Regions from separate parts of the Paenibacillus mucilaginosus 3016 genome, predicted to be linked through region 2. Evidence: riboswitches for the same ligand, from Rfam matches in the RefSeq annotation. Region 2 holds a riboswitch; each other region holds the start of a gene.
What was found. Region 2 has a riboswitch for cyclic di-AMP ahead of PM3016_RS12560 (transposase). Riboswitches for the same ligand answer to the same signal wherever they lie in the genome.
Positions count from the first base shown of each region.

Region 1: another riboswitch for cyclic di-AMP. It lies ahead of PM3016_RS28475 (C40 family peptidase); the one in region 2 lies ahead of PM3016_RS12560 (transposase).
Region 3: another riboswitch for cyclic di-AMP. It lies ahead of PM3016_RS07685 (enolase-like domain-containing protein); the one in region 2 lies ahead of PM3016_RS12560 (transposase).
Region 4: another riboswitch for cyclic di-AMP. It lies ahead of PM3016_RS35060 (3D domain-containing protein); the one in region 2 lies ahead of PM3016_RS12560 (transposase).

Region 1 is NC_016935.1:6,894,835-6,902,428, forward strand. It holds partial or broken gene PM3016_RS28450 (alpha/beta hydrolase) at 1-337, opposite strand, end outside; gene PM3016_RS28455 (gamma-glutamyl-gamma-aminobutyrate hydrolase family protein) at 446-1,159, opposite strand; gene PM3016_RS28460 (hypothetical protein) at 1,461-1,784, opposite strand; gene PM3016_RS28465 (ROK family protein) at 2,180-3,154, opposite strand; gene PM3016_RS28470 (hypothetical protein) at 3,385-3,975, shown strand; gene PM3016_RS28475 (C40 family peptidase) at 4,193-5,017, opposite strand; cyclic di-AMP (ydaO/yuaA leader) riboswitch at 5,086-5,227, opposite strand; gene PM3016_RS28480 (transglycosylase domain-containing protein) at 5,411-7,594, opposite strand, start outside.
Region 2 is NC_016935.1:2,926,728-2,934,321, reverse strand. It holds partial or broken gene PM3016_RS12570 (alpha-amylase family glycosyl hydrolase) at 1-394, opposite strand, end outside; gene PM3016_RS12565 (hypothetical protein) at 477-803, opposite strand; gene PM3016_RS12560 (transposase) at 1,521-2,537, opposite strand; cyclic di-AMP (ydaO/yuaA leader) riboswitch at 2,661-2,801, opposite strand; gene PM3016_RS12555 (glycine betaine uptake BCCT transporter) at 2,879-4,408, opposite strand; gene PM3016_RS12550 (GbsR/MarR family transcriptional regulator) at 4,840-5,406, shown strand; gene PM3016_RS38590 (hypothetical protein) at 5,543-5,698, opposite strand; gene PM3016_RS12545 (MFS transporter) at 5,707-6,939, opposite strand; gene PM3016_RS12540 (serine hydrolase domain-containing protein) at 7,092-7,594, opposite strand, start outside.
Region 3 is NC_016935.1:1,682,397-1,689,990, forward strand. It holds gene PM3016_RS07650 (CBO0543 family protein) at 1-504, opposite strand, end outside; gene PM3016_RS07655 (cupin domain-containing protein) at 990-1,556, shown strand; gene PM3016_RS07660 (hypothetical protein) at 1,655-2,530, shown strand; gene PM3016_RS07665 (hypothetical protein) at 2,656-3,129, shown strand; gene PM3016_RS07670 (hypothetical protein) at 3,126-3,671, shown strand; gene PM3016_RS07675 (hypothetical protein) at 3,729-3,926, shown strand; gene PM3016_RS07685 (enolase-like domain-containing protein) at 4,886-5,656, opposite strand; cyclic di-AMP (ydaO/yuaA leader) riboswitch at 5,919-6,068, opposite strand; cyclic di-AMP (ydaO/yuaA leader) riboswitch at 6,417-6,575, shown strand; gene PM3016_RS07690 (hypothetical protein) at 6,684-7,100, shown strand; gene PM3016_RS38035 (hypothetical protein) at 7,115-7,222, shown strand; gene kdpF (K(+)-transporting ATPase subunit F) at 7,222-7,299, shown strand; gene kdpA (potassium-transporting ATPase subunit KdpA) at 7,332-7,594, shown strand, end outside.
Region 4 is NC_016935.1:8,374,996-8,382,589, forward strand. It holds gene yabG (sporulation peptidase YabG) at 1-464, opposite strand, end outside; gene rsmA (16S rRNA (adenine(1518)-N(6)/adenine(1519)-N(6))-dimethyltransferase RsmA) at 569-1,486, opposite strand; gene rnmV (ribonuclease M5) at 1,479-2,036, opposite strand; gene PM3016_RS35060 (3D domain-containing protein) at 2,137-3,276, opposite strand; cyclic di-AMP (ydaO/yuaA leader) riboswitch at 3,647-3,868, opposite strand; gene PM3016_RS35065 (TatD family hydrolase) at 4,093-4,860, opposite strand; gene PM3016_RS35070 (HD domain-containing protein) at 4,938-6,221, opposite strand; gene PM3016_RS35075 (AbrB/MazE/SpoVT family DNA-binding domain-containing protein) at 6,622-6,876, shown strand; gene rsmI (16S rRNA (cytidine(1402)-2'-O)-methyltransferase) at 7,316-7,594, opposite strand, start outside.

The DNA of each region.
Region 1 (7,594 bases), 4.0 Mb from region 2:
CGACGGCGGCCTGGGCGCCGACCGCCAGCTCACGGATCAGCCGGTCATGCGTGTGGGCATTGCCGAACACCCAGCCGGCTCCGTGAATGTACACGATGACCGGCAGCTGCTCAGGCGCGTTCACCGGCCTCAGGATATTCACGGACACCGTACCGCCGGGTCCCCCTTCGATCGTCCGCTCTTCGATATCGACCGGCAGCTTCGTGACTTCGCCGGACTGCACCTCGTCCACCTTGGCCCGTCCCTTCTCGGGCCCGAGATCAAACAAATACGGAGGCTTCGCCGTATCCTCTGCGAACTTCTGCGCTTTTGGTTCCAGCCGAACGTGCTTTGCCATGGTTATCTCTCCTTCACGGTTGGGTTCCCCTGCCATTTTTGCTTGGACGTAATGACATTACCCGCAAGCGGACAGGCTCTAATCAGCCGTGACGACGCATGGCCTCTCTTAACTCTTACAGCTGCTCACGAATTCCTCGAACAATCTGAAGTTATACGGGTCCGAAGTATAGCTGAATTCCGGATGCCACTGCACGGCCAAGACAAACTTCTTGTCCGGCATCCTCACCGCTTCGATCATGCCGTCCTCCGCTTTCGCTGCGGCAACCAATTGGGAGGACAACTGCTTGATGCCCTGATGGTGGTAGCTGTTCACTTCCATGGAGTCCGTTTGAAGCATCTCGTGAAGCGGGTCTCCCTTTTCTATGTATACTCTATGGACCGGTTGATCGTAGGGCGGCTGCTGCTGGTGATTGACCTGGATGTCCGATCCGAACTGCGTCGGAATATCCTGATAGAGCGTGCCGCCGAGCAAGGCATTGAACAACTGCAGTTCCCGGCAGATGCCGAAAGCGGGCTTGTCCATTGCCGTGACTTCCCGGAACAGCATTCTCTCCATTTCATCCCGCTCCCTGCACGGCTCGCCGCAGACCGGCTCGACCCGCTCTCCGTACAGCTCGGGATGCACATCATGCCCCCCTGTAAAAAGAAACCCGTCAAACGTATGGGCCATCGCCGTAATGACTTCCGGATCTGCCGTCAAAGGAAGCATGACAGGAATTCCCCCTGCAGCCTCAATGCCTTTCATGTAGCCTGGCAGCATCCAATAGCTCTCTTTTTCCTCATCGTATAACGGCAATACTCCGATCATGGGCTTTTTCATGCTGAGCGCCTCCCCCGAACTGCGGTATATTCTAGTGAATTTTTTATATCCCATTATATCCGATCTCCGGAGAATGGGGGGAATTTTGTTATAAAATTAAGAGGGAAAGACGGCTCCAGCGCCATACACATACGCCAAAAAGCCGCCCCCTGTTCATCATCGATGGATAGGGGACAGCCCGGAATCTGTATCGTCTTGCTACACGAATATATATTCGTATGTTATAGATATATTTTCCCTATCCTTGTGGAACCCGCAGAGCAGAATTTCCTTATCCGGTTAAGGGGCTTCGCTCGTGCGCTTAATACATTTCACCTTCATCTCCCTGCACGATAGCATGGAGTTCTGCCGCAATGGACTTCATTTTCATGATCACTTCATCCTCGCCATAAGAGCAGGAAAGTTTGCCTCTGGAATACATGAACGGGATCTCCTGATCCTCGGTTCTCCAGATAAAGAAGTCTCCTTTCAAGGTGACAGTGAAAGGCCCTGTTACGGTAACCTCATCTGAATATCGAAAGTCGCTTTGAGTAGAAAAATACGTCTTAAGCTCATCCAGTAAAATCGGCTGCTGCTTGCTGTCCGCCCAATGAGATGCTCTTGTTATATGGAGTTCATAGCTCATAGAATTCCTCCCCTTCGTCGTCATGGTACTAGTGTATTCTAGTACTGTTCAACTCGGCAAGCAGCAGGCTATGCTTAAAGCGTTAGATGCTGATCTGCACTTCAGACTTCATGGAAAAGGGGATTTTCTATGAGAATATTTTTTATTGGATTCATTCCAACTTTTCTACTAGCCGCAATCCTTTTTCTTGTGCTCATTATTCTCTTTGGAGATCCCAGTATAGGACCGGGTATGCGGGCCAGCACGCCCTCGGTAACCTCATTAAACAATAGGCTGCTCATCCTTAGCGTTCTAGTCTCAGCAATAGCGGTTTATACTAAACTGATAACGCATAGTAAACGTAAGCAAAATAGATAGGCTAATATGATCAAGTTCACTTTATACCTGCCCTTTCCTTACCACTTGCCCTCTACCCTCCTTGCGGCATAAACGGCGGCACCCAGCATCCCGGATCTGCCGCCCAATGCAGCCTGGACCACCTGACACGCTTCAGACGAAAGCTTTAACGCATGCTTCCGAATGGTATCGCGGACCGTACCGAGCAGTCGATCCCCCGCAGCTGACATCCCCCCGCCAATAATGACGAGTTCGGGATTCAAAAGGTTGATGAAGGTTGCAAGCCCAAAACCAAGCAGTCTGCCCGTCTCATGCATCACCTCGATGGCCAATGGATCTCCCAGATCGTACGCATCGGAAATCATTTTCGCAGTGATTTGCTGGGAATCGTTTTTTACCCAGCTGCGGATAAGACTCTCCCTGCCTTGATCAAGCTCCTCCGTGAACGTCCTGACCATGCCTGTGGCGGAGACATACCTGCCAAGACAGCCCGAGCTGCCGCAGCGGCACGGACGGCCCTCCCGGACCATGTTCATATGGCCGATCTCCCCGGCTGATGAAGTTTGGCCGTACAGCACTCTTCCGTCAGCCAAGATGCCCGAACCCAGCCCCGTCCCAAGTGTCAGCAGGACGATGTTCCTGCGGCCGACCCCAGCCCCGTGCAGCCATTCCCCGTAGAGATTGAGCCGGACATCATTATCGATAAATACCGGAAACGGGAACTCGCGCTGCATCTCCTTCACCACATGGATGTTCTCCCAATGCGGGAAATTCGGTGAAAAGATGGATATTCCCTCTCTCGGATCTAGCAGGCCCGGAATCCCCATTCCCATGCACAGCACCGAGTGCCGATCGATCCCCGACTCCAGCAGCATCGTTTTAATGATGATTTTGATTTTACCCAGCACATGAGCCGGTCCCAACCCGGCGTCTGTAGAATCACTTCGTTCGAGAATCGGTTCGAACTCCGAAGTAAAAACAGCCGATTTGATATTCGTCCCGCCCAAGTCGATCCCGATGATATATTTATCCATCCCGGTGTTCCCCCTCATCCCTTATCCCTGCACAGGTAGTGTACTTGATAGGCCCTGTGCCATTAATGGAATTATGGGTTGAGAACATGGAAATTTGTTAGATTGGATTACAATCGTTCGATTGGAAACAGGAATAGACCTTTTTCGGCAAAAAACGAAACCTAAGGAATGATTTGGGAGTATATTGGTACATACTCCCAAGCTGCTGCTGAAGAAAGGAAGTGCGCATCATGGAATCCCTTGCCACCGGATTCAAATTCATACTGCGCGGCATTGCGTTTCTGTTTTATTTTCCAGTCCACCTGTTCGTTAGTCTGCTCCGGTTCGTCTGGAAGAGGGTGCTGGCTCCGCCGCTGGCCCGGACCTGGAGACATATCGTCGTGCCGGCAACGGTCTTTATCGAAAACTATGTGCTGTCCCCGTTATGGCGGTATGCCCTGCTTTACCCGGCCCGGTGGATCTACGTGGAGCTGCTTGCCCCCTTCCTCCGTTTCATGTGGGATCGTGTACTGGTGCCGTTCCTCATCTTCCTGTGGGCCGGCATCGTGTTTCCGGTCTTCTACTTTATCGTTCATTATGTTCTTAAGTTCGTCTGGATCGTTGTCCTTGCCCCGCTGTACCGGCATGTCCTGATTCCTGTGCTGTTGTTCAGTGAAAAGGCGGCCAAATGGCTGTTCCGGGGAATCACCTGGCTTTGGATGCACGCCGTCTATCTCCCGGCCCGCCGGGTAGGGACTCGGCTTCTGCTTCCGCCAATCCGCTGGGTGCACACTGAATTGATCGTACCGGTGATTTGCTGGTTCCGCGTTTTATTTACATAGGTTCCAGTCCGTGGGGACCAATTACATAGCCTTACATAAAAAAAGATGAGCAGCTGCCGCGCAGTCTGCTCATTTTTCAGCTGCAGCCGAAATCTTTGCTTGATGATCCGGGGAATTTCACAAGCCCCTGCTGACAAAAAAGGACCCGCCTGCGGCGAGTCCTCTCCTGGTGTCCAGGCAAATGAAATTATAGATATAAGTGCTTCAACCAATGAAACTACACGCGCTTCGCTCCCACGTACCTTTTGCCCCAATAGCCCGTGGTGATGCTGGCTACGGAGACGCCCGAGGAGCTCGCTGCGGAAATAAACTGACCGTTGCCCACATAGATGCCTACATGCGATACTCGTCCGCTCTCTGCAAAGAAGACCAGATCGCCTGTCTGCAGGTCTGTCACTGCCGTGCCGGCCGATTGGTACATCTCGAGCGAGGTGCGCGGAAGCTGGGTGCCGAACTGTGCAAAGACGTAGCTTACATATCCGGAGCAGTCAAAGCCGCCGGGCGAGCTGCCGCCCCACACATAAGGCGTGCCCAAATATTTGTAGGCCGTTTGGATGATGGACGATTGCAGAGACTGCGTTTGCTGCGCCGGCTGTGCCTGGCTTTGGGCCGCTATCTGCGGCTTGTACCAGGCCGGGGCATGATACTGGCCGTCCTGGTTAATGATGGCGATGCGGTTAGCGGCATCCCACTGGATGCGGTAGCCGAAAGTTTCGGAGACGAAACGCAGAGGCAGGTACACGCTGCCGTTCAAGAATTGGACCGGCGATTCGAGCCGGACGGATTTGCCGTCCACTTCAGCCTTACTGCTGCCCGTCTGGAGGGCAATCGTTTGTTTGTTGTTCGTAAGGGTGACTTTGACGATCTCCCCATCTTTTTCCCACCCGATCTGATAACCGAGCTTCTCCGTCAGCGCACGCAGCGGAATCTGCATCTGGTTGGCGTCATCGATGAATGGCTGGGCCTCCGGGAAGGGGACGAGCGAGTCGTTAATTTGAACTTTGACATTGGCGGCCGCTTCGGCCGTCTGGGCATGAAGCATCCCCAGCACGCCTGCAGCTGAAAAAGCGCACGACAAAACAAGCTTGCGGTAAAAAACTACGATTCAACCTGAATTCCTCCTGCGGCCTCCGAGGTTAGTTGACGGATTCGGAAGAGGCTGCTCCCTAGTTCGATAAGACGAACATTCACCCCAAGTAAAGAATCCCCCGTACCAGATCTTTTGCTGAACTGGATTCGGCCTGTTTTTTTTATAAGACTAGCACAGCCTTTTTGCGATGATCAAACCATGAAACAGGGTTTTTCCTAATATCTTCCTTATATCGGCAAGTGTTTTGATTTCCGCCACAACTTTTACAAAAAATTCAAAAATTGAAATAGACCGCCTGCTCGAAGCTGGCGATCTATCTAACAGCTGAGATGGAACAAAAATCCGCTACGGTGTCGCGCCCGTGCCGGTACCTGCCGCCGTGCCTGCGGCTGCCTCCGGCGCCGGCGCATCCGCTTCGTCACCGCCCGGCTGCGTGCTGCTGCCGGCTCCGGTACCGCCGCCGGCCGTCTGCGGCGGCGGCTCGCTTCCGGCGGTGCTGCCGCTGCCGGCTGGAGGCGCGGTGCCCTCCGCCGTGCCGCCGCCCGTCCCGGCAGCCGGCCCGGCCTCGCCGGCGCCCGTGCCGTCGGCGCCCGTGCCGTCGGCGCCTGCACCCGCGGCCGTGTCCCCGCCGGCCGGAGGCGAAGCGCCCCCGGCTGCCGCCCCCTCCTTGGCAGCGGCAGTCCCTTCCGCCCCCGGCTGGCCGCCGGCCGGCTCCTTCGCCGCACCGCCTGCGGCCGCCGGCCGGGCTTCGCCTTTGGCCCCCGCCGCCTCAGGCGTCTGGGCCTGCGCACCGGCCGCAGCCGCAGCCGCGGCCTCCTGCGGCGCGGGAGCCGCTGCCGGAGCCGCCGGCGTCCCGGCGGCCTTGGCCGTCCCGCTCTCCCCGGTCCGCTCGGCATACTTCGGCGCGTTCTCGCCGTTAATCCGCTTGCGGCCTCCGGCGTAGGCGCGGTACTTTTCCGGCCTGGAGAAAGCCGTCACCGGAACATCCTTCAGCGCTCGGCTCACGACCTCCTTGAACAAGGATGCCGGATATTTGCCCCCCGTCGTGGTCAGGTAGTGGTCCTTGTTCGTCTTCTCGTAGCCGAGCCACACAGCCGCCACGAGCTCCGGCGTATAGCCGACGAACCAGGCATCCTTGGACCCGTCGATCTGGTTGCCCCAGCGGTCCTTGAATTCCGGCGTATCCGGCAGTTGGGTCGTCCCTGTCTTGCCGGCCACCGGCCTGTCCATCCTCGCACTGCGCCCGGTCCCTTCCGTGACGACCTTCTCGAGCATCTTCGTCATCGTGTAAGCCGCCCCCGGCTCCAGCATCGGCTCGAGCACCGGCTGCGTTTCCCGGCCGACCAGGTTGCCCTGGGCATCCGTGATCTTGCGGATCGCATACGCCTTAGCCAGATTGCCGTTGTTGGCAAACATGGTATAAGCCTGCGCCATCTGCAGCGGGGAGGTTCCTTTACTCATCCCGCCCAGCGCAATCCCGAGCGTACGGTCCGCTTCCTGCAGCGGCAGTCCGGCCTTCCGGCCGAACTCGAGCCCCTGGTCGATCCCGATCTCCTTCAGCAGGGCGACGGCCGGAATATTGTACGATTCGACCAGCGCCTCCTCCAGCGTAACCCAGCCGTGGAACTGCTTGCGGTAGTTCATCGGGGTATACCCGCCTCCAAAATCCGTCTCGGTATCGTAGATCTGGTCCCTCGGCCCAAACCCCGCAGCCAAGGCGGGAGCATAGACAAGCAGCGGCTTGAGGGTCGATCCCGGCTGGCGTTCATTCTGTGTGGCGTAGTTGAACTCCCGGAACTTCGGGTCCGGGTTGCGGGAGCCCACGATGCCCAGCACCGCGCCCGTCTGCGGTTCCATGAGCACAATCCCGCTCTGCAGCCCCCCTTTGTCCTCGGGGAAAAAGTCAGGGTTCCGGTACACCTCTTCCGCCGCTTGTTGCACCTTAGGATCGAGGTTCGTATGGATGTGGAGGCCGGAAGACAAAATCTGCTGCTCGGTCAGTCCATACTTCTGGGAGGCTTCGTTAATCACATGATCGATATAGGAGGGATAAATCTTGGCGGTCTGCTGGGCGGCGGGAGCAGCCAACCGGATCTCTTCTTTCATCGCCTCATCCCGCTGTGCCGGCGTGATTCTCCCCTGCTCGGCCATCAGCGACAGCACCAGATTGCGCCTCTCCTTAGACGCTTCGGGCTTCTTCACGGGCGAATAATTCGTCGGAGACTTCGGAATGCCGGCAAGCAGCGCGCTCTCCGCGAGGGTCAGCTGGGAAGCATCCTTGCCGAAATAGGTCTCGGCCGCACGCTGCAGCCCCCACGCCCCTTCCCCGAAATAAATGTAGTTAAGATACTTTTCGAGAATTTGGTCCTTGCTGTATGTATCTTCGATTTTCAGTGAGGCTACAGCCTCCTTCAGCTTCCTCCGGTACGTCTGCTCCGGGGTGAGCAGCATCGTTTTGGCCAGCTGCTGGGTGATCGTGCTGCCGCCCTCCACCGTATACCCGGACTTCAGGTTCTGGTAGAACGCGCG
Region 2 (7,594 bases):
CCTTGCGGTCCGCTTCCTTCATCAGGCTCCGGAAGTCATTCAGGGTCCCGTACTCGGGGTCCACCTGATAATAGTCCGTCACATCGTATTTATGATAGCTCGGGGAAGCGTTGATCGGCATCATCCAGACGCCGCTGATACCCCGATCCTGACCCGAATGCGGCCGGCCGTCATTCAGGTAGTCCAGCTTCTGTGCGATCCCCTTGAGATCGCCGTGCCCGTCGCCGTTGGAATCATAGAAGGAATTCACATAGATTTCGTAGAATACCCCGCTCCCGTTGGATGCGCCCGGACCCTACGGTTCCTGCGCCATCACGCCGGAGGCGAATGCAGCCAGCATCGGTACGGTCAGCATAGCGGCGGATATTCTTCTAAGACGTTTCTTGCGGCTCACAACAGATCAGCTCCCTTGGTCTCCGAGGGAAAATATGGACCAACGAGGTAGAAAATATCGTCCCTTCTTCCGACACACAGACTTACAGCGCGCGCTTGACCGCTTCCCACAGGGCCTCGCACAGCTCGGCCGAGCGTGACTCTTCCCCTCCGGCCCGGACGATCCAGGTGCCGGCGGCCTCGCGAATTTCCACCGGCCTGCCCTGCCTGTTCAAATAAGCGATCATCTCCCCGATCGTCAAGAGAGGAAGCGCCTTGACGGAGTCCACGCCGTTCAGGTAATACACCATCTCCTCGTGGTCACCGATCGCGATATAATCCCCTTCCTGCGGCGTCCACTGCCGGCGCAGATTCTCCTGCTGTTCTCTGCTGAGCTCCTGCAGACTGCTGCTCCTGATGCGCTGCATCATAATGGCATTCTCCCCTTTCCCTCCGGACCGCGGCATGCCTTGGCACGCCAAACAGACCCATGCCGCGGCCGGAAGGCTGGCTTCCGGCCGTGTATCCCATGGGCCGCATAAAAAAAAACTACGGCTGTCCAATCCACTTACAAAGTTTGGCCTCAGTTTGCCTGAGGTAAGCCGCGGGGTTACGGCGGAAGCGTCTCCGTTTTGTTGTTTCAGTCAATCGTTCCTTCCAACGACTTCGTTCTCTGTAGAAAGTGTCGTAGGGAACAGATCGGAGACGGTGCAGTAAGTTTTTTTGCTTCAGGGCATCATCCACAAGGACAACAAATTCCCCACTACGCAGTATGTGTTCGTTCCAACTGCGGCGGCCAGTTGTACGCCGGTGCTTGGTTTTGGTTTGGCGAAAGAATCGTTCGTGGTCGTTATTCGTTCTCGGAATATTCGGGGTATCGTAACACGTAAAAAGCCCCTTCCAAAAACCTTCAGTGTAACTCTGAAAATTGGTTAGGAGGGGCGTATCCTCCGTCCTAGTGTATGTCTGCTGCATCCAAGACAGCAGACAGCCCATTTCCCATCGAACCGTTTCACTACTCTGGTCCGCTTTTACAAGGGCAGGCTCCAATATTCTGGCTGTTTCCTGAATGGGGATCTGCCAACGCTTTACAGCTTCATACTGAGCAGTCAATTCCGGCAGCTTTCGGAAGAGTTTGGTTATTTTACTCAGGAATGAAGGCCCCCTTTTTTTGCTTCACTTTGCTCCAGTGAAGCTTTTACTGCTTGGGCATTTTCGTAAATCCGAATACCAGGCAAGTCTAGGGGAGGGGTGCCGTCTTCCAAAAGCAGCGAGCGTGTGGCGGCCAGGTAGTCCCGGGCTACTTCGGCTTCTACAGTGGACTCGTGCTCGACCTGTTTCTCAATTTCCCGAATACCTCGCAAGCTTTTTTTAATCTCGGTCTTCAGTTTACGGTCCAAATCGACTACCGGCTTGGCAATATCTTTGAGATAGTGGTACTGGCAATATTGGTAAGGGGTGTCACCCCATGTTTCCTCCATAGCCATACGGATCGACCGTTGGCCATCACTTACCAACCCAACAACTGGATAATCCAAGTCCTTAACAGGCTTTAGCAGAGCTTTGAGCTCCGAGCACGATCCGCTTTTCAGGTTTTTGGCAGCTAAAATACGACCACTAAATCCTTCGCGAACAACATAGAGCGTTTCATTACCTTTTTCGGGCTGAACCCCATCCATAGACAAGAGAAGGCCGCCATGTTCCTTTACGATTTTTTTTAAATCTTCCTTTACATCATCGGTTAAAGAAGCGCGAAGCAAAGTTAGATACCATTCGTATAAACGCATCGCATGGCGCTCGGAGGTTGGAATCGCTCGCTGGGTCAACGCTTCGGATATTTCAGTAACCGTCATATGCTGTTTGAAGCGCATTTCTCCAACAAGCACAAGAACGTCATAAGCATAAGATGTATGTTTTAAACATAGGGCGTCCGCTTGAGCCGAACGAAAATAACGCTCCAATTTACCGCAGGCTTCGTTCGGGCAGTGGTAGGCCATATTCCAGACATCTAAAATTCCCTTCAGTGTAGCTACAATCTTATGTGAAGCGGTATGATGCCGCTTGAGCTTCGTACCGCAATCCGGGCAGTGTGTCAGCTCGGGACGGAAGTAGATTCTTTTTTCAGGAATAAGTCGATTTCGAGGTAGCCCTCTTCTCGCTTTCATGAAAGATCCCTCCAAATGGTCTGTACCGATAATTACCCATTGGAGGGGGCAGTTAGTAAGTTAATCAGCCGTAGAAAAAAAAGACCCGTGGCTGCGGGTCTTTCACTACGAGCTTGAATTCGTGCTCCGACCCATCTTCCGCTGACGAGGTTAGCTGTCGGGCTCGGGGTAGATGGTCCCCTACATGATCACATGATACGCCCCAAAAACTTGGTTCCCCCGCTTCCCGGACCCAGCGGCCCGGCAATTAAGCGCAGGTTCATCATACCGGGTCGGGGGGCTGCCGTCAAGGCTTCATCCCGATTTTCCATGATCTGCCGCACGGCCCCCTTCCGTTGTCTTTAGTGTTTACGCTCCTGGATCACGGCCTCTACGGCCTTGCGGAACTCCCGCTCTTTCTTCCGGCTCATCCGCTCTTCCGCCTGCAAGGATCTCAGCAGGGACACGCACATCCCGCCCATAATCACGGCGAACGGCAGAGCCGTGACGATAGAAGCGGTCTGAAGCGCCTCTAGCCCGTGGCTGAGAAGCAGCACCAGTGCGATGGCCGCCTGGGCGACGCCCCAGGCGACTTTCACTTTCACCGAAGGCACGAGACTGCCTCCGGAGGAGAACATGCCAAGCACATAGGTTGCCGAATCCGCTGAAGTCACGAAGAACGTAACGATGAGCAGTGCGGCCAGCACCGCCAGGAAGCTCCCCAGAGGGAGATGGCTCAAAGTGGCGAACAAAGCCGTCGTTACATCGTTGTTCACCAGATCCGTCAGGGGAATGCCTTCCATTATCTGCTGATGCAGCCCTGTGCCGCCGAAGACGGAGAACCAGATGAAGCTGAACAGACTTGGAATGAAGAGAACGCCAAGCACGAACTCCTTAATAGTCCGCCCCCGGGACACCCGGGCGATGAACATCCCGACGAACGGTGCCCAGGCGATCCACCAGGCCCAATAGAAGAGTGTCCAGCTGCTGACCCAGGTGCCCTGGGTGAACGGCGTCATACGCAGGCTCATCTGGATCAGGTTCTGCAGATAGCCGCCCAGCGTCACCGTAAAGGTATCGAGCAGGAAGAACGTCGGCCCCAGAATGAACGTACAGACAAGCAGTCCGATAGCGATGATCAGGTTGGTATTGCTGAGAATGCGGATTCCCTTATCGAGGCCCGAGGCTGCAGACAGCAGATACAGAATGGTCAGCACAATCAGGATGACAATCTGTACCGTGACCCCGTTCGGTATGCCCCAGATGAAGTTCAGGCCGCCGTTAATCTGCAGCGTGCCAAGACCGAGGGATGTCGCTACACCGAAGGCCGTCGCAATGATTGCCAAGATATCAATAAACTTGCCGAGCGATCCGTTCACTCTATCTCCGATCAGAGGCTCGAAGGTCTGGGAGATCAGGGCCGTTTTTTTCTTGCGAAACTGAAAGTAAGCCAAAGCGACGCCGACTACCGAATAGATCGCCCAAGGGTGCAGTCCCCAATGAAAGAAGGCGTACCGCAGAGCCAGCCGCGCGGCCTCCGTCGACCCGCTCTCCGCTTCCTGAGGAGGCGAGGCATAGTGGGATAAGGGCTCCGCCACTCCCCAGAACACCAGGCCTATTCCCATCCCTGCGCTGAAGAGCATGGCGAACCAGCTCCAGTCGGAATATTCGGGCTCATCCGTATCCTCCCCGAGACGGATCCTGCCGTACCTGCTGAAAGCGAGATAGATGACGAACACCAGGAATCCAAGGGCGGCGAACAGATAGAACCAGCCGAACTTCCCTGTCGTAAAAGCCAAAAATTCATTCGCCCGGGCGGCAAGCCCCTGTGGATCCAAGGCCCCCCACAGCACAAAGGCTACGATAATCAATACGGAAACTCCAAATACCATAGGTACCTCCTATCCTTCTGCTTCTATTTTCAATTGTCTCAGGTGTACTCATGATGGCCTGTGTTCCTTAGCTCTCGGCCAAGCCATTCAAGGGGGCTGCCCTACCATCTCCCACACTGCGCGGACACCGGCTGCCCCTTCTTTCTGCATTCTCCCCCACTTAGGCTGCTGTATTCCCTATGGATTGCCAATCGCATTCTTGTCTTCCTGCCAAGCCGGCTCCCGCCGCTTCCCGCCTTTTAAGTGTAAGTACAATTTGGACATTGTGTCAACATCATTTTCAGTTTATACTGTTTGTACAGAAAAAACTGTACAATATAATCGCGGCAGCAAAGAGACTTCCCGGACATCTTTCCCGCAGTCCTTTACATTGCCCGGGTTGTTCCTTACAATAGCGTTGTATACCTAAAGGCAGGGTGAAAAACGATACCATGGAACCGACAAACCGCATATCCTCAGAGCAGGAGCTCGTTATACAAAAAGCCCGCAAGCGCATCATCGAAGCGATCGGCAATAATATGGACCTGTACGGGATCACCCCCTCCACCGGACATCTCTATGGGCTTCTCTTCTTCCAGAACAAGCCGATGACCCTGGACGAAATGGGCCGGGCGATGGAAATGAGCAAAACCAGCATGAGTACCGGGGTACGGACGCTTGTCGACTTGAAGATGGTTCACAAGGTATGGGAGAAGGGCTCCCGCAAGGATCTCTATGAGGTCGAGATGGACTGGTTCCAGACCTTCAGCGACTTCTTCTCCCTGAAATGGCGCAAGGCGCTGGAGATGAATCTTAGTGCCCTCCGCAAATCCAAGGCGGAATTATCGTCGCTTGGCACCCAAGCTCCTGAGGATTCTCCACTTCATGAGACCCTTCAGACGGATCTGCATAAAATCGATGAAGCCATCCGCTACTACCAGTGGCTCGACCGGCTGATTGACACCTTCGAATCCGGAGAAATCTTCGACTGGGTCCCCAAAGATCCGCCGCAGTCATGAGAGGGAACCACCCCGTGCTCCGGATCCTCTTGCATGAGAGGGACATGGTAGAGTCCGCCCGGAGCCGGCACATCCATTAGAAGCCCCTCCTGCCACAAAGGGACAGGCCGCAGTCAGCGGCCTGTCCCTTTGTGATTCACCCGGTCAGCATCAGGGTAACGATCATGATCGTCAGGAGCGTCCCGATGATCGAAAGCGAGATGAAGGTGAAGTACACCGTTCTGCGCGGATCGGCGAACCGGCCTTCCCGGATGCCCCTGGATTTGCGGATATAATCCCTCGTCGCGAGCATGATGATGATCAGGCCGAGCTTGGCTCTTCCCGACCGACGCTTCTCTTGTAGAGCACCAGTAGCGCAATACTGGCCGCGAACGATAGAACAATCAATAGGAATGGCAGTGAAGGATCGAGTCGGTACGCTCCTCCCCCAATAATGCCGGACGGGGATACGACGAGCAGAATAAGTACGGACAGCATGGCGAATATGCTTGCGCGGTTTTCATCGTCAATGGCGTTGGCTACCGCCGCTTCCAAATACGGATACGTCATCATCGTACCTGCAGCGGCGAGGACTGTGCTGAGAATCAACCAGAACATCATGCCGGGGAGCGGAAGGATCAGGATGAGATTGGACACCAGCGAGATGAAGAAACCCCACAGCATAACCGTGTGAAGTCCTTGATCACTCTGCCGGCGCAGCAGCCACATGGAGAGGAGCATAATCATCGAAGTAACAGCCGGGAAGATAGACACAAGACCGCTGTCCAGCTTGAGATCATCCACGAGATAGAGCGACAAGTAGGTGCCTTTCATCGTAAGCTGGAACTGGAAAAGGATATAAACGCCAAAAATCATCATCAGCGGCTTATTCCCAGCCATGCTACGGAAAACACCCTTGTACTCTCGCAGCCCGGCCATCAAGCTTACGCTGCGGGTTTCCGCCATTTTGCGCAGTCCGATCTGGGTCTCACGGGTGGCAAAATGCCGACCGACGAACTGAATCGTCATGCATACGCAAGCGAGCACATACATGACCCGCATCCCCGGAACGAGGCCGTACTGAGCGACAAGCAGTCCACCGAGCGGAGCGAACAAGCCGCCAAGCATGGCGACGAACTGAAGAATGGAAAAGACGAAGGTGCGATCCTTGGATTCGGTATCTTCCACAAGCAAGCAGTAGAACGCCGTATGCGGAACCCGCTGAAAACCGTTCACAACAGCCGCAGCAATAAAGAACCAGATATTCTGCGATACCGCCCAGAGCAGTGTACCCACCGTCCAACTGAGCAAGTCAAAATAAAGCAGCGCCCCTTTGCGGCCGAGCCTGTCAGTCAAATAGCCGCTGATGAAGGACGAGAATACCTGTACGAGCAGGGTCAGCGTGGTGACCCAGCCGATTGCCGTCTCGCTCATCCCCATCTCGAACATATAGATTGTGGCATACGTGCTGAACATGCTGTACGGAATAAGAAACAACGGTTCGTACAGAAGACAGCCACGTGCGTTTTGGGGAAGTCTGGAAAATCCAAACATTTAATTTCCTCCCTTTCTTCTGTCACCCGCTTTCATCTTACTAAGATAGTTTCGGTCGGAATGGTAATAATCCTTTTTTTTCAACTTTATGAATTGGGGTTCACGACATGTCGCCCTACGGTTTTAGCTGCCCTTTTAACTAATAGCCAGTGCTAATGATTTCCTGCATGACTTTTCCTTCGGATATGGCAAATCGCATGGATTATATTAATAATGGATAATACAACAAGCCATATCATTAGAGAGGACATGGTGATCCATAGCCCGAACCATGGTAAAACCCGCCCAGCGGCCATAAAAGTAAGGATTGGAGATAGAAGCAAGAGTATTAAGATAGGGAGAAGTCTCCATACGGATAGAAAAAACAATTTTCCAATCGTAATGCTCTTGCTGCTCTTGCAGATACGAAAATATGTATATATCCCCCAAAGAACCGTGACAATCAAGAGCAAAATCATAACTGTATCCATGTTTCTGCTGTTAAAGTTAGGAACTTCGGCCTTTTCACCCCTTAGGATCCTTACGATGCCTTCCATAAAAGCTCTATAATCGACAAAAGTATTTATTCCCGAGTTAAACATCATGGTAACCCCGAGCTGTTGATCTAAATATATCTTTTCTTCACTCTTATATGTCCAAAATGTCCCACTGTGTG
Region 3 (7,594 bases), 1.2 Mb from region 2:
TGCAGCTATGAAAACAGTCGTAACAAAAGAAGCTGTATAGTGCCAACGATTTATCTCGTACATATCCCAATATACTAACAATGGTTGCGCAATGAAAGATGTTGCAGCAGCAAAAAACATAACACCTGCAAAAAATTTCATTGAGTTGGTGTAATAATAATGAAATAGTAATAAAAGTACTGTAGGGAAGACACTTAGGCTACCCGGTAAAAATGTATGAAATGCAGGGATTATCTTGATTGGATATAAAAATAAATTAAAGCCTAACCCTAATTGATCCAATAGCGAGGCAAGGAATGAAACTAATAAAGTAAAGATCGCATACTCTGCTTTTTTCAGTCTTTGATGACGAAACAAAAGTACTACAATGAGCCATGGAACAATTAGTATGCCCAGCAATAAGTACCATTCCCATGAGAAAATATACTGATTCCAGTAGTCTGTATGAAGATTTTTTAACTTTTCTGAAACAGTTTGGAGTTCACTTTGAAGATTTTTATCCATGATTGGTGCCCCCGCTGTAAGTTCTTCGGTAGTTTTTACGATATATCGTCCCCCTTTGTTGCCTAAATATCCAAATCCAAACCCGATCTTTTCATTTATAACTATCCTGTCCGTTTTGTTGAGTTACCCCCCCATTAGTTTAACAAACTTTGGATTATGCAACACTTGCCATTCGCGTCGTGATCGAGAAGGCCGTACTGGATCATAACGCAGTTGCAAAGAAATAACACGAAGCGCCCTTGCCGATATGGCTGGGCGATTTTTTTGCTTAAAAAACTAGGAATACTAGCTTCGCCGTCTCACATTATTGTTCTTCGCTGAGTTCGACGAAACGGACAACTCTCCTGATCGCTGCACTGAACGGTCGAACCTTCTCGTGGTATGCTCAGGGACTTCAGGGCCAATCAGTCATCAATATCGGATTCCCGAATATACATTTGTGTATTTGGTCCGATCAACTCGTTAGGAAAGGCGTGATCATGTGAATGACAACTGACGGCAATCAAATTGACTATAGTTCTCCTTCATTGAATTTGTCTTTTGACCTAAGGTCTTCTCCGTATTTCATTAAGGACAAACAGAACTTTCTTCTTTATCAAACGGCGAAACAGTTACCCGCCATGCAAGGCCTAAGCTTGGTCGACGTATTTTTAAGTAGAGGACATAGCGTAGAACCTCATTGGCACCCCAATGCGAATGAACTACTTTATATGATACAAGGAGAGATCGTCGAATCCGTTCTGAATCCATTCACTCTTCAAGTGCTTAGTTACCGTGTAGGGCCACTACAATCGGTGTATATCCCGATGGGATGGTGGCATTGGACGATCGCAGTCACAGATCACACCCGCCTTGTGGTCAGCTTCGATAATGGACAATTTGAAACCACTTATGGATCTGACATCCTGAGGAAGACGCCTCCTGAGGTGATCCAGATAGTATACGGCATAAAAGCAGCCCAATGGGCTGAAGTAATCAAGCCGATCGATCAAACCGTTGTCATTGGTCCGCCGCGAGGCACGATGACGAATAGGAACCAAAGGTCACCATAAGGGTGACCTCTTTTTTATTCAAGCGGAAGTAAAGCGTATGAACAACAACGGTTGCTGGAAACAATAGGGATTACGACTTTTTGAAAGTAGGAGAATTTATGCCGAACATGATCTGGTATTACGGATTGATTGTCATAGGGGCGATCATTACAGGCTATACGTTGTTTCGAAAAAGAAATGTAGTGGATTTGTTCACTTACTTTTTGTTTACAACAGCTTGGACATGGGTAGGTGAAGCCGTCGTGCTCTTCGTATTCAATGCTTACGCTTATAAACCCGGACTGTATCCGGATCCTTTTGCTGAAAATATTATCGGCCATATCATAGCAAATTCAGCAATATGGGCGTCAACCGCGATTTGGGTTATGATTTTTCAGCCGACCTATCTCATTATCGGATTGATCTGCTTATTGTTTATGCTGATAGAGGAAATGTTTCTTAACGCCGGCGTCTATACTCAGTATTGGTGGCACACATATATGACCGGTATTTGTTCCTTTGTTTTTTTAGCTGCCATGAAGAAGTGGTACATAATATTAAAGAAAACTAAACGAAACTCCCCACGCATTACAGTTTTCTGGACAATCGCATGGATCATTTTACAGACTCCGACGAGCGTGCTCATGCTTTTCGACAAACAGTTTTTTCGCGTAAATTGGGTCGAGAACATTTACAGGGACAGCACGTTATTTAGCGGTTTTTTGTACCATGTCCTGATGGCATTTATTGTAATCTACTTTATGTTCGTGCCCAAGAACAAATACTGGAAACTGGCCCCTTTCTTAATTCTGATATTAGCAGATGTAATTCTCTGGAGCACCGGCATATTGATATTCTATGGTGATTGGAAAATGATTTATCTAATCTGCATTCGCGCCGCATGTTTGCTGTACATCTACATGCTTGAGAAACATTCGGTAAACAGCGTGATTGAGAAGGCATCGCTGGAGCATAAAGCTGTTGCGAAGAAATGACTTTAAGCGCCCTTGCCGAATGGCAGGGCGCTGTTTGCTATCATACCCTCCTCTCACCGTCATGGATGAATAATAATTTGTCAGGATGTAACAATACCAAGTGAGGCAGTGAGAGGGGGAGTCCGGTGGGGTTTGCTTTTTTCTTTTTTGTGGCGTGGCTTACGATAGCAGGATTCGGGTTTATGAGGAAGCAGCTTACTTTTGTCGAAAATACCGTTCTGCTGTTACTCATCATGATTATCAGCATTCACTGGTCGTGGATTATCTTTGAAGAGTTGAAGCACGTCGAGATTTCAAAAGAACCAATAAATTATACGACCTTCCTGATCCACCGGAGCATTACCATCCCTGTGATGGTGGTCATCGCTATCAATTTGGTGAAGCGGGCGGCTACCATTACCAAAGCACTGCTGACGGCCGGCCTTTCCGTCCTGCTTCATGTGGTCCTTGTACTTGTCGGACGTTTTGTCGGGATCACGCATGCGGTGCATTGGAATCTGATCTATGACGTGGTTTATTTTGCTCTGCTGCACGTCATCGCTTATGTCTTCTTAAAGTACTTCCACCATTTGGGCCAAAGCGAGGCGGAACGCGTATGACTCTCTGGGTGAACTTCAGTCTCAACGAAATCTCGATATTGGTGCTCAACACCGCCGTGTATGTGCTCATGTTTTTTCTGCCCAGGAAATTAACGTCTCAGGTCCGAACGCTGAGCTTGCTATGGGGATTCACCATTGGGGTTATCTTTGATTTTACGATCGGCGGAGGACTCATTGATTTCTATATGGTGAACGATTCGAACCATTTTGAAGCCTTTGATTTTTTGTATTACTTTCTGTTTGCGCCCTTCGGATATTTTTTCTTCTATTTCTATGAAATCCTGCGGATCAACAAAAAAACGTTCATTCCTTATGTGTTGGCCTGGTCCGTCGTTGGGGTGGCGGCGCAGTGGGCGTTCACCTTTCTGGAGATTATTACGTTTCAGAAAGGGTACAAGGTCCCTTATTCGTTCCCAGTGTTCCTGGTAACCCAGACCTTGACGGGGATATATTTGGAACGCGTAAAGTCCAGACAACCTATTATGGCTGCTCCCAAGAAGAAAGAGTCCAGAAAATATGTGCTCAGGAGATGGCTTACCTGAGAAGAAAGCTATGGGAAATAAGCCCACCTGCCGATATAGTTTATGGAGGTGGACTTTATGAGAAAAGTGGAACGCAATGCTCTCCAGCCTGGCAGACTGATAAACGTGTATTACGATTTAGGAGGAGGTGAGGAAATGAGTGTCGGGCATTTTAGAGAAATCAGCATCGACATTCTTGATGAAGATTCTTCGGCTTTCATAATACTAGAAGGCATAAATGAGGGAATTATGGGAATCAATCTGGAATGTGTATAAAATGTTATTCCAGCTTGATAAAAACTAAACTGTTCGCATATAATGCGAACAGAGGTGATTTACGGATGCTGCAGGGTATTGAGCGTAAAGTTTTACGGATCATAGCGAATTATTGGAGTGGCCGACACCGCTGTCCTTTGATTGATGAGCTGATGATCAAGACCGGTCGCAGTAAAGAGGGCATATACAAAGTACTAACGGTGCTCGCGAAAGAGGAGTACATCGAGTGGTCCCCTACAATCCCCCAAGTTATGTTAGTCATCAATCCGTATGAACGAGATGCGCCGAACAACTGGGCGCAACCGGTCCGATCCCAAACTAGGTACTTCATGGATTAGTCCAAAGTTACCTTTGACCATGATGCATTACTAAGAGGATACCGGTTACATGACACCTTTTATAAGGGTGACAGCTAGTACATACAAAGTAGCCGCGGGCTTACCGTGGCTTTTCCCTTATCCAAAATTATTCGAAATGGAGCTAATTTTTTGTGCCTTTCATTTCAAAACGACGGTATTTGAGACAAGTTTTTTTGTCAGATGACCTGATACTGGAGCTACAGCAATGGATAAAGAGATAATGGGCCAGTATTGGGTAAGCAAGAACATCGCCCGGAGATGGTCCTTAACTACCCAATACCCGAATCCGGCCATTACCGCCCAACAGGCACCAGCAGGGGACGGTAATCCGGGAGGCCAACGATTATAGAGGCTGCCAGCGATCCGCAGAATAGACAAACTATACATTGAACAAGAGCGGAGATAGCCAAGAAGTCAAAATAAAATGTCCGATATGCGCGCTTCTGGCCATCTGCATACAGGCTGCAATTGTTCCGTGACTGCTGGGGAACGGATCCCAACCTCCATCACTGGCCACATGATGACAAAGAATCCCCCCACCAGTAGGCTAGTTACTCCTCTTCTCGAGAGGCTTTTTTGGTGCAAAACTTCTGTCTTTCTTTATATCAAGACTTCATAATATGCCATGGCCCTCCGAAACAACTCATCCGTATGCATATCGAAGCCCGTCCCGACCGGGTCTGAAATAAGATTACACAAGGATGCAGGTTCCCAAGCATCTTCGTTCTCCCGCCATTGCGCCTCAATCGCATCGGATAGCAGCTTCAAGGCGGAGCAAGCAGGTCCGATCAGGTAGTCCTTGTGAATTTCGAGCGAATAACCTTGTAACCAGAGATGGTTCGCGTAAGTGATCATTTCCGTCACTGTGCCTCTGTCGCCAGGGTGAATATGCCGGACGCTATTCCTTTTGCCATAACGATTTGCCCAGGCGTCCCTGACAGGTTCCGGTCTTGCGCGCAGCATAATATGTGACGCTATGGATACGTTTTGCCTACGCGCGACGAGATCCAGAAGAGCGGTTTGAACCAGATCCGTTCGGTTGTCGCCCCATATGATCCGATGCAAAGCCGTGATTTCGAGAGCTTTGCGAATGGTTGTTCGCTTCAACTGATGGAGGAAAGAGGCCCATCTGATTATATCGAACGCCTTGTCGTCGGAAGACATGATACATTCACCCCATCCGGAGTAGGAGCCGCAGCTGATGAGCAGCACCCCGTAGCGGCAATTCGTCAGCCTTCCCTTCCTCGCATGGAAACAGGACTCATAATCAAGCTCGAAAAGCTGGATCCCCGTAATACGTGCATCTTCCAAACGCTTGTCTTCTTCGCTAATAACGAGAGCGTCGTTTATTAAGCCAATTGTCATCGTCATCTCTGCGTCACCTCAACCAGAAGGATAACGGCGATACCCAGGCGATAAAACAGAGTATTCCGCAATTCCTTTCTTAACCGCTGCCTCTCCTCTCGATATGGAGGTTGAATCGAGTTACCGTTGTTCATGATGATTTCCCTTCCTTTCGGATCGTAATGGTCCGATTGAGCAGGGCACAGCATAGAAGCCGTACTTAAGAAGGAGATCCGCTTCAGTAGGGCTTATCGTTCATGGACGTCTCGTCCTATAAGCGCATAGAAGATAGGTCTCTCTGAACGCTTACGAGGTTAGCTGTCGGATTCGGACTGAGAGTAGCCCTTCATGAAAGAAATCATGATTCACCCCAAGGCAGTTGTCAGCCAACTCTAGGTTCCCCCGTTTCCCGGATCCGGGAATTCAGCGATTACGGCATTTCAGCGTATACCTTACCATTCGAACTGAGCAACATGATACGCGATGATGGCATGTACTGTAAAATTCGCGAAATGCGATATAACGATGAAATATCGAAAATTAGCTTGTCATCCCTGATTTCGAGCGATAGAAGCCAGTGTTTCGCGATTGCAGCCTATGCTGTCTCGCTCAATCGTGCAAAAGGGACGATAAGCCTCGGAAGATGAACGATAACCCGCATTCGCCGATTATGGAAACGAATGCGGGCCGATATTTTTTTATACTTTTTTTACGCGTCCCCGCGACATCTTAACACTATTTTTATGCCGAACCGTATTATCATTGCTTATGCGGAAGCAGAAAAACAAAATATGAACCGCTGAATTTCACGACACGTGGAAGCGGGGGAACCACTGGGACCGGACCGTAAGCCGGACTATGGGGTGAATCCCAAGGTAACTTGGGTAAGGCGACTCTCACGCCCGAATCCGACAGCTAACCTCGTAAGCGAATCTAGGGAGCAACATTTTTTCGTAATGCGCGCGTTTATTTGGCTGCGAGCGCAGAAGCAGCGAGAAGAGTCAATCTTCCGCGGCTTCTTTTTTGTTGCTCTTACGGTGGAGGAGAAGGTGCAATGAGTTTAAAAACGGACGGGTCTTACATCTTGGTGGCCACCACGAACAAGAGAGGAAGGGCATTTATGAGCGTGCTCCATTCGATGAACATGCCGTACGCCGTGCTAACAAACAGCAAGCAGGAAATGCTGGAGCTGGAGGAGCTCGGGATCGAACCTACCGTTCTAGTCGATACCGTCGATAGGTCAGCCTGGTTGGTACCGGATATTCCTATTGGCAAGGTGATTATCTTTGAAGAGTCTCTGCCGCTAACCTGCCGCTATCTGCAGGCTGTCACATCTTGGACCCAAGGTCCCATCTATGTGGTATCAAGCAGTGGGATGATTCGAAGGATGTATAAGGAACTGGGAGCCACATACGTCATTCATAGCCGAAATGCTGATGTGTCGTTTTTACTCGATATAAGTTCGAAATAGGAGGTTAGGTTACCATGTTGGATATTGTGATGGTGGTATCTTTTATTGTTCTGGCTTTACTAATGGCGGGATTGGCTGCTTGGGCTGGCAAAGTTTCCGATGAAGGAGCTGGCCGTTCATGATGTGGGCGCTTGGTGTAGTAGTTGTCGCCGTCTTTGTCTATCTGACATATGTGTTGTTAAATCCAGAAAAATTCTAACTGCGGGAAGATAGGAAGGGGTTTGGGTCGTTATGTACGCTACTTTGTCCATCGTGGTTACGCTGCTGCTTGTCTTGGTGCTGGCGCGGCCAGTCGGTCTTTATATGGCACAGGTTTTTGATTATGAGAAGTCCAAATGGGACAAATGGTTCGGCTGGATCGAGAAGCCGATCTATACCATTAGCGGGATCTGCCGCGACAATCAGACCTGGAAGCAATATGCGCTCGCTGTCGTCTTTAGCAATCTGGTCATGATCATTCTGGTTTATTTGATTTTTCGTTTTCAGAAGTTTCT
Region 4 (7,594 bases), 3.3 Mb from region 2:
ATATCGGGCTGCACCTGCGGCAGCAGCCGGTACAGCGCGTCGGCCATATTCGCCTCGGCTACATAATAGCCCTCGGCAGGCACCCGCAGCTCTCCATACAGCGTCATGCATTTGCGCAGATAGTTCGGGTCCCCGTCGAGATGGAGCACCTTGCCGGGCAGCTCAAAATAAGCCGCTGCGGCTGCCGTCGGGGCAGCGGATGCTTGGGCCGGCCAGCCGCCCGGAACGGCTGCAGCCTGGCTCGCCTGTGTGCGTCGCATGGCTTCCATCCATTTGGGGTGATTCGGGATCGTATATTGAAAAGGGTCGTACTGCGGGGCCGCCTCCAGGTCCTGCAGCGGAGCATCGGCCAGCAGCCTCATCTCCACTCCGCGCAGTACGGCTACCTGCTGCCTGATCTCTTGAATTTTGAACACAATGTCCCCGCCGTACGATCTGCGGGTGACCAGGTCTCCTTGTCTCATGGCTGCATCGCCTCCTCGTCTATCCTATGGCGGCGATGGGCATTTGGTGCAGGTGAGACCGTTCTTGCGGCAGTATGCTCCGGAAGCCCCTTGCAGGGGGCAGCTTATTGGCCCGGCTTCTTCAGATAAGCCTTGAGGCGTTTCGACAGCTCGGCGTACTCCTGCATCGACAGGGTCTCGCCCCGGCGTGACGGTTCGATTCCCGCTTCGCGCAGGAGCCCCTCCAGCTCACCCTTGTTCTCTTTGGTGAAATACTTGGCGGAGAGGTTGTTATAAATCGTCTTGCGCCGCTGCGTGAAGCTGGCTTGGATGACGTCGAAGAAGAAGTCCTCATCCTCAACATCCACAGGCGGCTGCTGACGGACCTTCAGCTTGATGACGGCGGAATCCACGTTCGGCTGAGGAATGAACACCGTATGCGGCACGATGGCCACGATCTCCGGTTCGCAGTAGTACTGCACGGCGATGCTGAGCGAACCGTACTCCTTGCCGCCCGGCCCCGCCGCCATGCGCTCGGCGACTTCCTTCTGGATCATAACGACGATGTTCTCCAGCGGCAGTTTCTCCTCGAGCAGCTTCATGATGATCGGCGTGGTGACGTAATACGGCAGATTGGCCACTACGCTGACACCGGAGCATTCCGAGAAGTGCTCCTTGAACAGGTCGTTCAGGGAGACCTGAAGCACGTCCCCATGGATCACGGAGGCATGCGGATAGGGAGCGAGCGTTTCCTTCAGCAGAGGGAGCAGCCGCTGGTCGATCTCAACGGCAGTCACCCTGCCGGCGGCTTTAGCCAGCTGCTGCGTGAGCGCGCCGATGCCCGGCCCGATCTCGAGAGCCCCCTTGGTCTTATCAAGCTCTGCAGCTCCCACGATCTTGTTCAGGACATTCGTGTCGATCAGAAAGTTCTGCCCAAGGCTCTTCTTCAGCTTGAAGCCATGGCGCTTGAGCAGATCATTGGTCCGCTTCGGTGAAGCGATATCTTCAGCCCCTGCGGGCACCGTTACGTGTTGGTCATTCATGAGCTTGTCCCTCCGTTGCGTCCAGCTCGCGCCGGGCTTCTTCGAATTCTTCCCGGGAAATACAGAACATCCGGCAGCGGTTGTAGAACTGCTTGCCGTTGCAGTAGCCGATGCCAAGGCGGTTGCCCATGGCGAGCCTGCGCGCTGCAGCCTGCGGATGCACGATGAGACCCGCTTCCATCAGATCCTCCATCGTGACCTCGGATTCCGAGGTTCCGCCGTCCGTACGCACAGCGGCCAGCGCCTGGCGGATCGCCTCAGGCGAAGCGTTCTCCACACCGATGTCTCCCTTGCTGGTTGCCGCTTCCTGTGTCAGGAACGCATGCTTGCACCCCGGCACTTCCCGGGTGATGATCTTGCGGATCCGCTCACCCGCGTGATCGGGATCTGTGAATACGATCACGCCTCTGCGCTCCTGGGCGAGACGGATGCGGCGGATCGTCTCTTTATTGATGGCGGAGCCGCCGGTTTCGATCGTCTCCGCTTCCACCGCCCGCTTGATCGCCACGGTGTCGTCCTTGCCTTCCACTACGATGATTTCCTTAATCATAACCGATCCGGTCCTTCTTTCGCCAGAAAAGAGAAAAAGAAGAGGAACATGCCTCTTCTTTATCCGTTCTATATAATGAGTCTACCCACATTGCATGCCCTTAATCGGCCGTTGGCTTTTTCGGACCGATGACGTATACCGTGTAACCGCGTTTGGAACCGAAGCGGATTGCATAATCTCTGCTCTCGAAATAAACGTCGATGTGGTTGCCCTTCACCGCGCCGCCGGTATCTTCCGCACGGCGGAAGCCGAGCCCCTCGATATATACCCACCAGCCAATCGGAATGACCTTGGGATCCACTGCAATGGTGCGACCTTCCATTACTCTCGTACCCGAAGATGTCAGACCGTATGCCGGATGACTGCTGCTCTTTCCCGTAGAAGCAACGCCAGCCGTATAAGCGGTCATTTTGACATTGTTAAGAACCTGCTTATATCCGAATGTAATACCGTTCTTGGTGACTTCGTCCATATTGGGTGTTGTCGATGACAGCACCACAACCGGATTCTTCGTCCCGACGGCAACGATCTTTTGTACACTTTGTGACTGTACCTGCTGGTCTACGACCTGCTCGCTCACGAGCTTGCCATCTTCGAATACTTTCTCTTTCTTCTTGAGCAGGACACCTTCCTGCCCCTCCTGAATCACTTGTTCCTTGCCTTTCAGCAGCTGCGGTTCGTTTTGTTTCACGGTCTCAAATGCGATCGGTTCTTTGACTTCTTCGAGTTCTTTCTTCACGCGGACCACCTGGATCCCCGTGCCATCTGTGATCTCCGCATCCAGCGCGGGAGTTACCTTGTCTAGTTCGCCCAGCTCTATATGTAAATCCGCCAGTGCGCCCTTCACCGTCTTCCCTGTGGTATAAACGGTTGATGTCTCTCCGTCTGCTGTCAACTGCACCGGCTTTGCCTTCTCAATCGTAATCCGATCTCCTGACTTCACCTTTGCGCCAAGCGAATGCGACAATCGGTCATATTCGCCGACAGCGATGCCTTGCTCATCCAGTATGCGCTGTAGATCCCCCTGCCGGGTCTGGAACGTCTGCTCGACGCCGTCTACAACAAGCGATACGCGTTTGGTCGTCGTACCGTACAACATCATTAAGAACATGAAAGTCATAGCGAATGAAATGAGTGCAATGATCGATATCATACGCAAGTTTTCATGCTTCCATCGCAATGCGAAGGACATGCTGGATGATCGTCTTACATGGGTTTGTTCGTGATTCACAACGCCCACTTGTTCGGTCCTCCTTAAAGCCTCGCCACCCGAGTGTTATGCATGATTTCCATCTGACGCGACTATGGTAAATTTGTAAACCCCATTACCAACGTTTGCTGTTTCAGCCATCAGAACCGGACTTGCCTTTCTGCGTCCACCTCCTTCAAGGTTATGATTTGGCTACGAATCCTAGTCTCCTTACGGGAGAACCCCGGATATCAGGCGCCGTCCGAACGGACGGTTCCGCCCATGCTTTTTTTGACAGGCCGCGGGCAGAGCCGCAAGGGGCTCCCCTTTTTTGACCATGCAAAAAAAGTCAGCGGAGAAGAGGAACCTTCCCGTGACTTTTTCATTTTGGGCAAAATGAAATAATAGCTCACGACAATGTGTTACCTCTCTCATAACGCTTACGAGGTTAGCTGACGGATTCGGGCTTGAGAGCAGCCCTACCCGAGACACAATGTATCAAAAGCGTCACTTCTGCGCTTTTGTGTAGCATTGCGGCCAAGGATTCACCCCTTAAAAAACATCCCGGCGCCGGTGCCTCTTGACCCGACGACCGCGATGCGGTTCCCCCGTTTCCCTTTCGGAAACTCAGCGATGTTGGAAATTTGGTAATCGTATGAAGTTAATATTGAGTTTACGATGCGAAGCAGGAAGTTGTAAAGTAGCCAAACTTTGAAAAAAAGGACGGTTTCCGGCCGATTTTCACTTTTTTAATTCAAACCTGAATCCAAATCCCTCTTTCTCTTGGCCTGACGCACGATTACCCCATTATTTCTCCGATTATCTCGTTTGTGAATAAAAATAGGCTGTCCTCTCCGGGCTAAAAACCTACTTGAAACCGAAAAGAGCGGCAGCATTCCGGCTCGTAATCTCCGCTATTTCTTCCAGAGAAAGCCCTTTGATCTCGGCCGCCGTCTCGGCCACCAGACGTACATAAGAGGACTCGTTGCGCTTTCCGCGGTATGGATGCGGAGCGAGATAAGGCGCATCCGTTTCGATCAGCAGCCGGTCGAGCGGCACCTTCTCCAGCACCTCCTTGGGCTGCCTTGCGTTCTTGAAGGTCACGGGACCTCCGAAGGAAATATAGAAATTCATGTCCAGGCACATCTTCGCCGTCTCCCAGCTGCCCGAGAAGCAGTGCATGATGCCGCCCACCTCGGAAGCCTTCTCCTCGCGGAGCGTCTGCACCACATCATGATGCGCGTCGCGGTTATGGATGACGATCGGCATCCCCATTTTGCGCGCCAGGCGGATCTGCTCACGGAACACCCGGTCCTGGACATCCTTCGGAGACGTGTCCCAATAGTAGTCGAGCCCGATCTCCCCGATCGCCACCACCTTCGGATGGCTGCACAGCGACTCGATCCACTCCAGATCCTCCGGCGTCATGTCTTTGGCATCGACCGGATGCCAGCCTACGGTGGAATAAATCCAGTCGTACTGCTCTGCCAGTGCAATGGAGCTTGGGATGGTCTCTCGGTTGAATCCGACATTGACGATTCGACGGATTCCGCTGGCTCTTGCGCGCTCAATCACTTCCTGTCGATCTTCATCGAATGCCTCCGCATTCAAATGGGCGTGTGTATCAATCAGCATACGTGTTCCTCCATCTTCTTCTTCATCTAAATATAGGATAAGCCTCCCGGACCTCTTTTAGCATGGCCGCTTTGGGATTACAGCTGAAGGAGCCGGCGCAGATCCGGACCCAGCTCGGCCCCATGGTTCAACACGAATTCGCCGGGGTAATACAGATGGTATTTTCCCATGTGAATGCCGCTGATGGAACGGACGATCTCAGATTTGCGCGAGATCTCGGTCAGGGAATCCTTCGAATCCAGCAGCAGGATCGGCAGCTTCTCATCTTCCTCGCCAGGCCGGTAAATGTCATAAGACAGGTCCGAAGGAAAATCAATTTCCACATAATAAGCAGGATCGATTCCGATACGTTTCATCTCGCCGCGCAGTTTGTCGAGCAGTCCCGTGTCGATCCGGTCCAAAGTCACATATTTGAACAAACGCCGCTCCAGGAAGCGGGAACAAAGGTCGGAGAGGACCTCATCCTCCTCGTACGTCCACTGCATGAAAACCGTCTGCATGAAGGCTTCATCCAGCAGATGATAATCCTGCACGGTAAGCTTCTGTTCGAACAGCCCGAGCAGCGGGGGCAGCAGGAAGCGGAAGCGGTATTTTTCCTCATACAGCTGTTTGGCCCGCTGGAATATCTTATGAAGCACAATTTCAGCACTCCGCGTGACCGGGTGGAAGTAGACCTGCCAGTACATTTGGTACCGGGACATGAGGTAATCCTCCACGGCGTGCATTCCGCTCTCCTTCACGACGATATGGCCCTGGTACGGGCGCATGACACGGAGAATACGCTCGAGATCGAAGGTGCCGTAATTCACCCCGGTGTAATAGGCGTCGCGGAGCAGATAATCCATCCGGTCGGCGTCGAGCTGGGAAGACACCAGACTCACGACGATTTCCTTGTTATAGGTTTTGGCTATGACATCGGCCACCTTCTGCGGGAAATCCGGAGCGACCTGGCGGAGCACCTGATTGACCTCCGTCTCTCCGAGGACGATGCGGCAGGACCACGCCTCATGATGGGTCCCGAAGGTCTTCTCGATGGAATGGGAGAACGGACCGTGGCCGACATCATGCAGCAGGGCTGCACAGAGGCAGAGCAGGCGCTCATGCCGGGGCCAATCTTCGTACTGGTTGCGCTCGAACTGCGAGATGATCTTGCGGGTGACCTCATATACGCCGAGCGAATGGGAGAAACGGCTGTGCTCTGCACCATGGAAGGTCAGGAAGCAGGTACCCAGCTGCCGCACACGCCGGAGCCGTTGAAATTCACGTGTATTGATCAGATCCCAGATCGTTTGGTCTTGAACATAAATGTATTTGTGAACCGGATCCTTGAATACCTTCTCTTCTTGTAAGGGATTGACCATATGCATCCTCCTGCGGAACGCGGATTAAAATTTTCTTGTATCTTTTCGACAGCTACCCACCCAAACGGTCACAATATTGTCGAACAGTGTCGTATATAGCCATACTTCTCTCATTTTCACTATTATACAGTTCTTGCTGGCATCGGTAACTCCTTCCTCTCCTTTCAGACTGTTCGCTTTGAAAGGGGATTAAACAGCGGTATTATAGGAATTTTTTTACTCCTAACCCAACATTTCATCGGCATTTATCCCAGAATATAACAGTATATTCTTGCATTTTCTAGTTGACTATTTTGGGAATGGTTGGTATCATAAGGATAAAGATTATGTCGAAACATGGCGATTAATTTTCATCCCGCTGATCCATACTTTTTATACTTCTTGAGAGGGGCCTTTTACTATGATGAAATCCACTGGTATCGTTAGAAAAGTAGATGAACTGGGTCGCGTGGTCATTCCGATCGAACTCCGTAGAACGCTGGGCATTGGAGAGAAGGACGCGCTGGAAATTTACGTGGACGGCGAGCGCATCATGCTCAAAAAATATGAGCCTGCATGTATCTTCTGCGGCAATGCGGAAAATGTATCTTACTTTAAAGGGAAAATTGTTTGCCACGAATGCATTTCTGAGATGCCAATACCTGTGACAAAATAAAGAAAATAGGTTATAATGAGATCAGCACTACTTACTTCTGGTAATTCTAACCTTTTTTATATCTCCTCTATTCCCCGGTCCCTTGGATTCGGGGAACTTTTTTTGTCCGGAGTCCCGGCTCCTCTTCCCAAGCTGCACGCTTCTCCCATCTGAATCTGCCAGGCAGCAATCAGTATCACAGTCATCGAAGTCCTTATCGTTAGGAAAGTAAGCCCGTCCGCCATTCAACCCGTTAAGGGGATAGCTTGTCCAACGGCCATCCTTCACCAAAGAACAAACGTTCGTTATGGTCTTATATCCTTTTCCCCTTGCAGACCTGCCGGAGATCCCCTTATGTATCTTATATTACCACACTTAACCTCATCTCATGGAATGGCTCCCTTTTCTATACCGAACAAAAAAGACCCGACCGTTCGCAGTGTCGAACGATCGGGATCGATCAGCTTTGATGCAGCAAATTATACAGCTCCCGCTTGGGAACCCCCCGGTCCTGCGCCGCACGGCGAAGGGCCTCTTTATGATCAAGCCCTTCGGCCTCATAACGGGCCACATGATCGGCTGGCGTCAGGTCCGCCCACCAGGCGCTCTCCAGCGCCGCCGTCTCGGAAGCGGAGGCACCGTGCAGCACCAGTACATACTCCCCTTGCGGCGGGTGCTCCTCCAGATAATCCAGACATTCGCGCAGGGTTCCCCGCACCGCCTCTTCATAACGCTTGGT